DNA from 2 places in the Streptomyces sp. cg35 genome. Region 1 is predicted to be linked to the other one. Evidence: riboswitches for the same ligand, from Rfam matches in the RefSeq annotation. Region 1 holds a riboswitch; the other holds the start of a gene.

The links. A riboswitch is a leader RNA that binds a small molecule or an ion and turns the genes downstream of it on or off. The one in region 1 is predicted to bind cyclic di-AMP.
Region 2: it holds a riboswitch for cyclic di-AMP, as region 1 does, so the genes downstream of both, ACQUQD_RS17005 (transglycosylase family protein) here and ACQUQD_RS21655 (M23 family metallopeptidase) in region 1, are expected to answer to the same signal.

What each region holds. Positions count from the first base shown of each region.
Region 1 covers NZ_CP191268.1:4,759,062-4,764,301, forward strand. The annotation lists gene ACQUQD_RS21645 (MFS transporter) at 1-758, shown strand, start outside; gene ACQUQD_RS21650 (PP2C family protein-serine/threonine phosphatase) at 926-2,029, shown strand; cyclic di-AMP (ydaO/yuaA leader) riboswitch at 2,274-2,432, shown strand; gene ACQUQD_RS21655 (M23 family metallopeptidase) at 2,444-3,484, shown strand; gene ACQUQD_RS21660 (aldo/keto reductase) at 3,668-4,624, shown strand; gene ACQUQD_RS21665 (PrsW family intramembrane metalloprotease) at 4,638-5,240, opposite strand, start outside.
Region 2 covers NZ_CP191268.1:3,749,005-3,754,244, forward strand. The annotation lists gene ACQUQD_RS16990 (DUF501 domain-containing protein) at 1-2, opposite strand, end outside; gene ACQUQD_RS16995 (FtsB family cell division protein) at 65-562, opposite strand; gene eno (phosphopyruvate hydratase) at 692-1,978, opposite strand; gene ACQUQD_RS17005 (transglycosylase family protein) at 2,347-3,039, opposite strand; cyclic di-AMP (ydaO/yuaA leader) riboswitch at 3,044-3,200, opposite strand; gene ACQUQD_RS17010 (transglycosylase family protein) at 3,382-4,371, opposite strand; gene ACQUQD_RS17015 (cytochrome P450 family protein) at 4,533-5,240, opposite strand, start outside.

The DNA.
Region 1 (5,240 bases):
TCGCCCTGACCGGCGTCGACTTCCGGCTGACGTGCGCGGTGTCGGCGGTGCTGTTCGCGGTGCTCTCGGTCGTGCAGGCGCTGCGGCTGCCCGTGCGGCGGCGGGCGGCGGCGGGCTCCGGTGACGAGGGGGGCCAGTGGCGGACGGTGCTCGGCAACCGTTCCTTCTGGCTGTTCTCGCTCGCGATGACCGGGTCGTACGTGCTGTCGTTCCAGGTCTATCTGGCCCTGCCGCTCGCCGTGGAGCGGCTGCTCGGCGGGGGCCGGGCCGGGCAGGTCGCGACCGGCGCCCTGTTCGTGGTGTCGGGGCTCGTGGCGCTGGCCGGGCAGCTGCGGATCACCGACTGGTGCCGGCGCACGTGGAGCCGTGAGCAGTGCCTGGTCGCCGGGCTCGGGCTGATGGGCGCCTCGTTCCTGGTGCCCGCGGCGGGCGGCGCGGGCCTGACCGGGGTGGCCGGGCTGCTGCTGTGCGCGGCGGGGCTCGCGGCGGCGACGGCCGTGCTCTACCCCTTCGAGATGGACACGGTGGTGTCGCTGGCGCGGGGGCGCTGGGTCGCCACGCACTACGGGCTCTACAACACGGTGTGCGGGATCGGGATCACCGTGGGGAACCTCGGCACCGGGGCGCTGATCGCGCGCTCCCCGGCCGGGGTGTGGTGGGCGCTGGCCGCTGTCGGGGCGGTCGGGGCCGTGGCGCTGCACCGGCTCGGGCGGGGTGGGCGGCTGGCGGAGGTGAAGGCGGGGGCCCTCGCGCCGTAGGGGCCCCGTGAGCCGAGATCGGGTGCGGGGCTCTCGCGGCGCCGCACCCCGCGGGCTCCCGGGACGCCTCACCCGGACGGACCCGTACTGGTCGCCCCGCGCCCCCTCCCCGGGAACCCTTGGTGAGACGCCGGAAACCGGGGCGCGGACGCGGCAGGAGACAACTGGTGGGGCAGCGCGGAGGGCGGCACAGACAGGTGGCGGACGCCAGCGTCACCCACGTCTTCCTGCGGCTGCTGCCGGCGCTGCTGATCATCGGCGGCGCGGTCTACGAGTACTGCACCCCGTCCGGGTTCTCCGGGGCTCCTTTGTTCAGCGCGGCGCCTCTGGTCGCCGCCCCGTTCTTCTCGCTGTCCGGGACGATCCTGGCCGGGGTCGGCTCGATCGGCGCCATAGCCGCCGTGCACGTCAGATACACGCGGGAGTTCGGCTCCCCGATCGTCACCGAGATGGTGACCGTGGCCACCGTGTGCCTGCTGGCCTGCTTCATCAACCGGATCGTGCGCCGCAGCGACGAACAGCTGGCCTCGGCGCGGCAGATCGCCGAGGCGGCCCAGTTCGCGGTGCTGCCGGAACCGGCCGGGCGGATCGGCGGCCTGGCCATCGCGGCGCGGTACGAGGCGGCGCAGGCCGGCGCGTTCATCGGCGGCGACCTGTACGCGGTGCAGGACACACCGCACGGGGTGCGGCTCGTCGTCGGGGACGTGCGGGGCAAGGGCATGGGCGCGGTCGCCGCGGTGGCCGTCGTCATCGGCGCCTTCCGGGAGGCCGCCGAGCAGGAGGGCAGCCTGGAGGCGGTCGCCCAGCGCCTGGAGCGGGCGCTGGCCCGGGAGGGCACCCGGCGTCGCGGCATCGACGACTTCGAGGGCTTCACCACCGCCGTGCTCGCCGAGATCCCGCACGGCGGCGACCTCCTGCGCGTCCTCAACCGCGGTCACCCCGAGCCGATCGTGCTGCTCGGCGACGGCACGGTCCGGGTGGTCAGGCCCGAGGAGGCGGCGCTGCCGCTGGGCCTCGGCGAGCTCGGTGCCTGGCCGGACCGGGCCACCGAGGCGGAGTTCCCGGCCGCGGCGACGCTGCTGCTGTACACCGACGGGCTCTCCGAGGCGCGGGACACGAAGGGCGCCTTCTACGACCCCGCGGACCGGCTCTCCGGGCGCATCTTCCCCGGCCCCGAGGAACTCCTCGCGGCACTGGCCGAAGAAGTACGCCGGCACACCGGAGGCGGCACCAAGGACGACATGGCGCTGCTCGCCGTGCACCGCCCTTGATCATTGTCACGAGCGGTGATCGAGCGACCCCCCTGCGCATAACAATTGACGCACCGTCAGGAAAAGGCATGTTTCCCGTGCGTCAAAATCGTCGGTCAACTCGCCCGATTCCGCCCGGTCGTGCCCCGTTAAGTCCAGGCCAAAGACGTGAACGATCAGTGGGAACGGCTTGGAAATACTGTCGGCTGTCTATTAACGTTCGATAACGCAGCGCGGTCGTCCCAGCCGTCACAAGCGACGGCTCCGTGCGCACACGCTTAATCCCGCAAGGGAGCCGGGGAACCACCAACTTGGGGTGAATCAGGCATCGTTCCGTCGCTTTTCGGGCGTCGGGCCGTGCTCGTAGGAGACCTTCCTGCTCCGAACCCGTCAGCTAACCCGGTAGGCGAGAAGGAAGGAAAGGAGAGCGCCCCCGTGGCGTCGAACCGGCCTGCCCCCGAGTTCTCCGGATTCTCCGCCGACTCCGCCCCCGGCGAGTTCGGCGTCGAGCAGGAGACCTGGGAGGAGTGGAATCCCACCGAGGAATCCGTCCGTCCCGTCCGCGGCAGGCACCGCGTGGCCCGTCAGCGCGGCGGACTCGCGCGCAGCTCCACCGTCCTCGGTGTCGGCGTGATCGCCGCCGTCGGCGCGGGCGGCATCGCCACCGCGCAGGGCGGCAAGCCCGCCGTCCAGATCTCCATGCCCGACCTGTCGGCGGTCAAGGACTCGCTGCCCGCGGCCAAGTCGCTGCCCGGAGTGGGCGCGCTCATATCCGACGACTCCGACTCCTCGTCCGGTGCCGCCTCGGCCGCCCCGCTCACCACGGTGGGCAACGGGCAGTCGGACGCGGGCGAGGCACTGCGGGCCCGCATCATGCAGCAGGCCGAGACGCAGCAGAACGCGGCCGACACCGCGGCGCAGGCCGCGGCCGAGGAGGCCGCTGCCAAGCAGGCCGCCCAGGAGGCCGCCGAGAAGCAGGCCGCGGCCGAGAAGAAGGAAGCCGCCGAGAAGAAGAAGGCGGAGGCGGAGGCCAAGGCGAAGGCCGAGGCCGAGCGCCTCGCCAAGCTGGCCAAGAGCTACAAGCTCCCGGTCGCCTCGTACACCCTCACCGGCACCTTCGGGCAGCCCGGATCCATGTGGTCCTCCGGCTACCACACGGGCCTCGACTTCGCGGCCTCCACCGGTACGCCGATCTACGCCATCCACGGCGGCACCGTCACCGAGGCCGGCTGGGCGGGCGCGTACGGCTACCGCACGGTCCTCACCCTCGACGACGGCACCGAGCTGTGGTTCTGCCACCAGTCGTCGATGAACGTCAGCGTCGGCCAGAAGGTCAGCACCGGCGACGTCATCGGCCGCGTGGGCGCCACCGGCAATGTCACCGGTGCCCACCTCCACCTGGAGGTCCACCCCGGCGGGGACGCCACCGGCGTCGACCCGGCGGCGTGGCTGCGCGACAAGGGCCTCACTCCCTGAGCCGCGTCCCCTCCCTCTGAGCCCCGTCTCTTCTCCGAGGCGGGCCTCTCCCTGAGTCATGCCTCCCTCCGAGGCGTGTCTCCTCCGAGTTCCGGCGGTCCTGGCGGCAACCCCCCGACGTCAGGGCTGCCGGTTTCGCATGCCCATGGAATACCGTCTTCCGCAAAGGCGTTGAAGCAGGGCATGACTTCTTCCCCTGCTCTGCGCAAGCTCGGCTCCTCCGACCTCGAGGTCTTCCCGCTCTCCCTCGGGGGGAACGTGTTCGGCTGGACAGCCGACGAGGCCACCTCCTTCGCGGTCCTCGACGCCTACACCGCCGGGGGCGGCAACTTCATCGACACCGCGGACTCGTACTCGTCCTGGGCCGAGGGGAACCACGGCGGCGAGTCCGAGACGATCATCGGCAAGTGGGTCAAGGCCCGCGGCAACCGCGACGACGTCGTCATCGCCACCAAGGTCGCCCGCCACCCCGACTTCAAGGGCCTGCGCGGCGACAACATCAAGGCCGCCGCCGACGCCTCGCTGAAGCGCCTGGGCACCGATCACATCGACCTGTACTACACGCACTTCGACGACGACGAGACCATCCCGGTCGAGGAGATCATCGGCGCGCTCGACGAGCTGGTGAAGGCGGGCAAGGTGCGCAACATCGCCGCCTCGAACATCTCGCCCGCCCGCCTGCAGGAGTCCCTCGACCTCTCCGACCGCGAGGGACTGGCCCGCTACGTCGCCCTCCAGCCGCACTACAACCTGGTCTCGCGCGACACGTACGAGGGCGAGCGGCAGGACATCGCCTCCCGTGCCGGGCTCGGCGTCGTCCCGTACTGGGGGCTCGCCGCCGGCTTCCTGACCGGCAAGTACCGCCCGGGGGTCACCGTCGACAGCGCGCGGGCCGCGGGCGCGGGCAAGCACCTGGAGAGCGAGCGCGGCCGCAAGGTGCTGACCGTCCTCGACGAGATCGCGCAGGCCCACGAAGCCGAGATCGCCACGGTCGCCCTGGCCTGGCTCGCCGCGCAGCCCACCGTGACGGCGCCGATCGCGTCCGCCCGCACGGTCGAGCAGCTCCCGGCGCTGCTCGCGGTCGCGGACCTGGAACTGACGGACGCGGACCTCACCCGCCTCACGAACGCGTCCGCCTGACGGCCCCGGCCCGTCAGGAGCGGTACGAGTGGTACGGGGGGTACGCGCTGTACGGGTGGTACGCGGGGCCCGGCGCCATCGGCGGGCCCGCGTACACCGGCGGCCGCCACATCGGGGCCGCGATCCGGGAGCCGTACGCGAGCGCGGCCCGCGCGTAGCCGCGCCGCTCCCACAGCGCGTCGAGCAGCTCCCGCTCCCGTACGACGAAATCGGCGCCGGCCCGGCCCTTGCGGCCGCGGTGCCGGAGCAGGGCGAGCGTCGTCGCGTACTCCTCGTACGCGGCGACCGCCGCGGCCGCGTCCCTGCCGCCGTAGTGCGCGGCGTACTCCCGGGCCAGGCGGCGGGCCTTGAGCGAGCCGAGGGCGAACGGCTCGGGCGGGGCGAGCCAGCCCGCGGCGACATACGCGGGCAACTCGTTCCTGACGGTGCGCAGTTCGCGGTGGCGCAGATGGACCACGAGCCAGGTGATCAGGCCGAACACCGGCACCATGAACACCGCGTACACCGCGAAGAACCCGTACTCGCCGAAGGACGACGAGCCGTTCCAGAACGCGTGCATGCCCATCGCGGCGAGCAGCCCGGCGAGCGGCAGCAACGCACGGCGGGTGCGGGCCCG
Region 2 (5,240 bases), 1.0 Mb from region 1:
ATGGCTGTCTCTGAGTGTCTTTCGTGTACGTGGATCAGTGGAGGGGGTGCGGCGGGGCGGCGGCTCAGCCGTCCGCCCGGTCGGCCTTGTCGACGCCGTCCCAGACGTTCGAGTACCAGGGGCGGTCGGCCTCGCCCTGCTCGGCGCGGCTCGACTCAGTGGAGCGCGGATCGGGCACCACGTACCCGGTCTCGCCCGGCATCACCATGTGCAGCCGTTCGCGGATGCGCTGCTCGGCGTACGTGTCGTCCTGCCAGCGGGCCTTCTCGTCACGCAGCCTGTCGACCCGGTCCCTGGCCTCCTGCTGCTGGCGCTGCAGGTCCGCGATCTCGCCGCGCTGGGAGACGTACTGCCTTATCGGGTACGCGAGCGCGACCACGAGGGTGCAGACGACGAGGGCGAGCAGGGCCGCGCGGCCGGTGAGGCGGGAGCGGCGGGCCTGGCGCTTGTTCTGCGAGCGGTAGACGCGCTCCGCGGTCTGCTCGCCGAGCAGGCGCAGGCGGGTGGCCGTGGAGAAGCGGGCGGCGTCGTCGCGGCCCCTGCTTCGGAGCTTTCCCGGCATCGCCTCTGGGCCTCCCCGTCTGCCTGCGGCACCTGGCGGCACCCGTCTACGTGCGTACGTCCCCGCACACGGTACGGGACCGAGTGCGGGGACGTACGGAACTACTGCCTCAGCAGGCGTCGGGGCCGGTCAGCCCTTGAAGCGGGGAAATGCGCTGCGACCGGCGTAGACCGCCGCGTCGTCCAGGATCTCCTCGATGCGAAGGAGCTGGTTGTACTTGGCGACACGCTCGGAGCGGGCCGGGGCGCCGGTCTTGATCTGGCCGCAGTTGGTGGCGACGGCCAGGTCGGCGATGGTGACGTCCTCGGTCTCGCCGGAGCGGTGCGACATCATGCACTTGAAGCCGTTGCGCTGGGCCAGCTCGACGGCGTCCAGGGTCTCGGTCAGCGAGCCGATCTGGTTGACCTTGACGAGGAGGGCGTTCGCCGAGTTCTCCTCGATGCCGCGGGCCAGGCGCTCCGGGTTGGTGACGAAGAGGTCGTCGCCGACGAGCTGGACCTTGTCGCCCAGCTTCTCGGTGATGACGTTCCAGCCGGCCCAGTCGTCCTCGTACAGCGGGTCCTCGATGGAGACGAGCGGGTACGCGGAGACGAGCTCCTCGTAGTACTCGGTCATCTCGGCCGCCGAGCGCTCCTTGCCCTCGAACTGGTACTTGCCGTCCTTGTAGAACTCGGAGGCGGCGACGTCCAGCGCGAGCGCGACCTGCTGGCCGGGGATGTAGCCGGCCTCCTTGATGGCCTCGAGGATGAGGTCGAGGGCGGCGCGGTTCGACTCCAGGTTCGGGGCGAAGCCGCCCTCGTCGCCGAGGCCGGTGGACAGGCCCTTGGCCTTCAGGACCTTCTTGAGGGTGTGGTAGACCTCGGTGCCCCAGCGCAGCGCCTCGGAGAAGGACTCCGCGCCGATCGGGGCGATCATGAACTCCTGGATGTCGACGTTGGAGTCGGCGTGCGACCCACCGTTCAGGATGTTCATCATCGGGACGGGCAGCAGGTGCGCGTTCGGACCGCCGAGGTAGCGGAAGAGCGGCAGGTCGCTGGCCTCGGAGGCGGCGTGGGCCACGGCGAGCGAGACGCCGAGGATGGCGTTGGCGCCGAGGGAGCCCTTGTTGTCCGTGGCGTCCAGGTCGAACATCGCCTGGTCGATCAGGCGCTGCTCGGTGGCGTCGTAGCCGACGAGCTCCGGGCCGATCTGCTCGATGACGGCGAGGACGGCCTTCTCGACACCCTTGCCCTGGTAACGGTTGGGGTCACCGTCACGGAGTTCGATGGCCTCGAAGGCACCGGTGGAGGCACCGGACGGAACGGCAGCACGACCCGTGCTGCCGTCGTCGAGGCCGACCTCGACCTCGACCGTGGGGTTGCCTCGGGAGTCCAGGATTTCCCGGGCTACGACGACGTCGATGGACGGCACGAGCATCTCCTTCTGGGATGTGACGCAACTGGGCGGGCTGCCTCGGTAACGCATTCCCGCACCCATGAGCCTAACCGGCTCCGGGGCATCGGCCAGCCGACCGCCCGTCTCGTGGACAACGCCGTTAGCGAAATGTTCCCAACTGGAACAAAACGGGGTGGTGGCGTGCGGGTGACGGAATCCCGTCCGCCGTGTCCGGGCCGAGCGCCGGGTGCGGGTCGCGGGCAGCCGCGACGGTGCCGCAGTCGGCGGACAGCAAGGCGCCCCACCCCGGATGCCGGGATGGGGCGCCGATGCGAGCGGCCCGTTACATGGGGACGGGTCGAAAGAGCTCGGCGTCCGCCGATGCCGAGGCTCCCCTCTATACGTGCGGCTTACTTCAGGTGCAGCTGCTGACCCGGGTAGATCAGGTCGGCGTCGGTGACGATGTCCTTGTTGAGCTTGAACACCTTCTGCCAGGTGGTGCCGTGCGCCTCGGCGATCTTGCTGAGGGTGTCGCCGTGCTTCACCTTGTACTCGCCGTCGCCCTTCTTGACCTTCTTGCCGGTCGGGGTCGTGACGGTCTTCTTCGACTCCTGCTGCTGCGGCGCCTGGCGCTGCTCGGAGCGGGTGGTCGTGGAGGACTCGGAGCGCTGCTGCGGCTGAGCCTGCTGCTGCTTCGGCTGCTCGGGAGCCGGGGCGGAGTTCGAGGTGGAGGCGCCGGACAGGCCCACACCACAGCTCGGCCAGGCACCCTTGCCCTGCGCGGCGAGGACCTTCTCGGCGACCGATATCTGCTGGGCCTTGGAGGCCTGGTCGGCGGAGGAGGCGTAGGCGGTGCCGCCGTACGCGGCCCAGGTCGAGGACGAGAACTGGAGGCCGCCGTAGTAGCCGTTGCCCGTGTTGATGGACCAGTTGCCACCGGACTCGCACTGCGCGACCTGGTCCCACTCGGAGGTGGAGGCGGCGGAGGCGGAGGTGGCGCCCATCAGCGGGACGGCGACAGCGGCACCGGCGACGCCGGCGAGCGTGGCGACACGGACGGCCTTGGACGGGCGGCGGTGCTTGCCCTTGCTGGAAAGCAGCATGGAGAGATCCCCTCACCGACGCCTACGAGGTGAGCTGTCGGGTTCGGGCCAGTGAGTGCCCGGCCGCGCATCCTTGTGCGCGGCTTAACCCCAAGCCGTCTCGGTCTCCCTGAACGGCACTTACCTGGGTCCCCCGCTCCTGCCTACGGCGCTGACGCGTCGACTGTTCCCGTACGGACGTTGGCAGGATTCGGCGTGACGTCCGTCGGGGCCCGCAGTGGCGAGCGGTGACGACGTTAAGCAGTGGATCCGCCCGATTTCAAAGACGATCAGGGTCTTTGAGACTCATGTCTCACTCGCGCAAAAGTGGACATACGCGCCCCAACCAGCCCTGAACTCCCGCTACTTTTCGCCCGATTCGAGGCCAAGATCCAGACTCTGACCAGGAAGGATGAGGTCGGGGTCGGAGCCGACCGTCTTCTTGTTCAGGTCGTAGAGCGCATCCCACCCGCCGTCGACGTCATGGGCGTCGGCGATGTCCCACAGGTTGTCGCCGGAGCGGACCGTGTACGTCCCTTCGTCGCGCCGCTCCTCGCGGGAGGCGTGACGGCCTTCTCCCGTACGGGAGTCGGAGGTGTCGTCCGTGGCGCGGTCGCCGCGGTGACGGCCGCCGGCGGAGGCGTCGTCCGAGGCCGGGGCGGACGGGGTGGCCGCGTCCGAGGGCTCCTGATCGGCCGCCGAGCCGGAGGCGTCGGCGCTGGGGTCGGTGCCGGAATCGTCGGCGGACTGCCCCGACTTGTCCGACTTGTCGCTTGCCGTGTCGCTCGGGTCGTCGCTCGACGTGTTACCGGAGGTATCGCCCGTCGCGTCGGCTGACGGGGTGTCCGATGTGCCGGACCCGTCGTGATTCTTGTCTCCCGAATCCGTGGCGGAGTCGTCGGCGGAGTCCGAGGAGCCGTCCGAGGAGTCGTCCGACGGGGAGGCGCTCGCGCCCGGGTCGACATCGGCCGAGTCGTCGCTCTTGGTGAGACCGGCCACGATCGAGCAGCTCGGCCAGGCGCTCGGCCCGCGGTCGTCGAGCGCTTTCTCGGCGACGGCTATCTGCTGGGATCTGCTGGCCTCGTCGGCGCGCGCGGCGTAGTCGAGACCGCCGTACTGCTCCCACATCTCCTGCGAGAACTGCAGTCCGCCGTAGTACCCGTTGCCCGCGTCCAGGCTCCACTGGCCGCCGGACTCGCACTCGGCGAGCTTGTCCCACGTGCTGGTGGAGGCGGCGCTCGCGTTGGTCGCGGCGAGCAGCGGGATCGCGATGGCGCTGCCGGTGACACCGGCGGCGACAACGAGAGCGGGTGCCTGACGGGGGCGACGGTGACGACCGTTCCCGGAGAGCATGCGGTTCCCTTTCGCGAGGCTGATGCTGCTGCACGCGACGGGTGATGCGGGAGTGCAGGATGTGCACATGTCGCGATGACTGGTGAACGTAGCGGGACTCGAACGCTTGTCACAAGTCGATGCAGCGCAGATCACGTGAAAGTCACAGATGTGACGGCTCGTCAGTTCTGGTGGGGCGTGAACTCCACCGGCAGCGTGCGCAGTCCACGCATGATGAGACCGCCGCGCCACCGCAGATCGGCCGGATCCTGGGCAAGTCGCAGGTCCGGAAGGCGCGTCAGCAAGGTGGCGAGCGCGGTCTGTCCCTCCAGGCGCGCGAGGGGGGCGCCGAGGCAGTAGTGGATGCCGTGGCCGTAGCCGAGGTGCTGGTTGTCGCGGCGCGCGAGGTCGAGGGTGTCGGGTGCGGCGAAGCGCGCCGGGTCGCGGTCGGCGGCGGCGAGCACGACGAGGACCGGGTCCCCGGTGGCGATGTCCTGGCCGCCGATGGTGAGGGGTTCGGTCGCGAACCGCCAGGTCGCCAGCTCGACCGGGCCGTCGAAGCGCAGCAGTTCCTCGACGCCGGTCGCCAGCAGCCCGGTGTCGCCCTCGGCCAGCGCCCGCTGCAGCCGCGCGCGCTGCTCGGGGTGGGTGAGCAGGGCGTACGTGCCGTTCCCGATGAGGTTGACCGTCGTCTCGAAGCCGGCGAAGAGCAGGATGAAGGCCATCGCCGCGGCCTCGTTCTCGGTGAGGTGCTCGCCGTGGTCGGAGGCGCGGATCAGGCCGGAGATCAGATCGTCGCCGGGGTCGTGGCGCTTGCGGTGGATCAGCTCGGCGAGATAGCCGCGCATCTTCTTCACGGAACGGGCGACGCCGCCGCGCGGCCCTCCCCC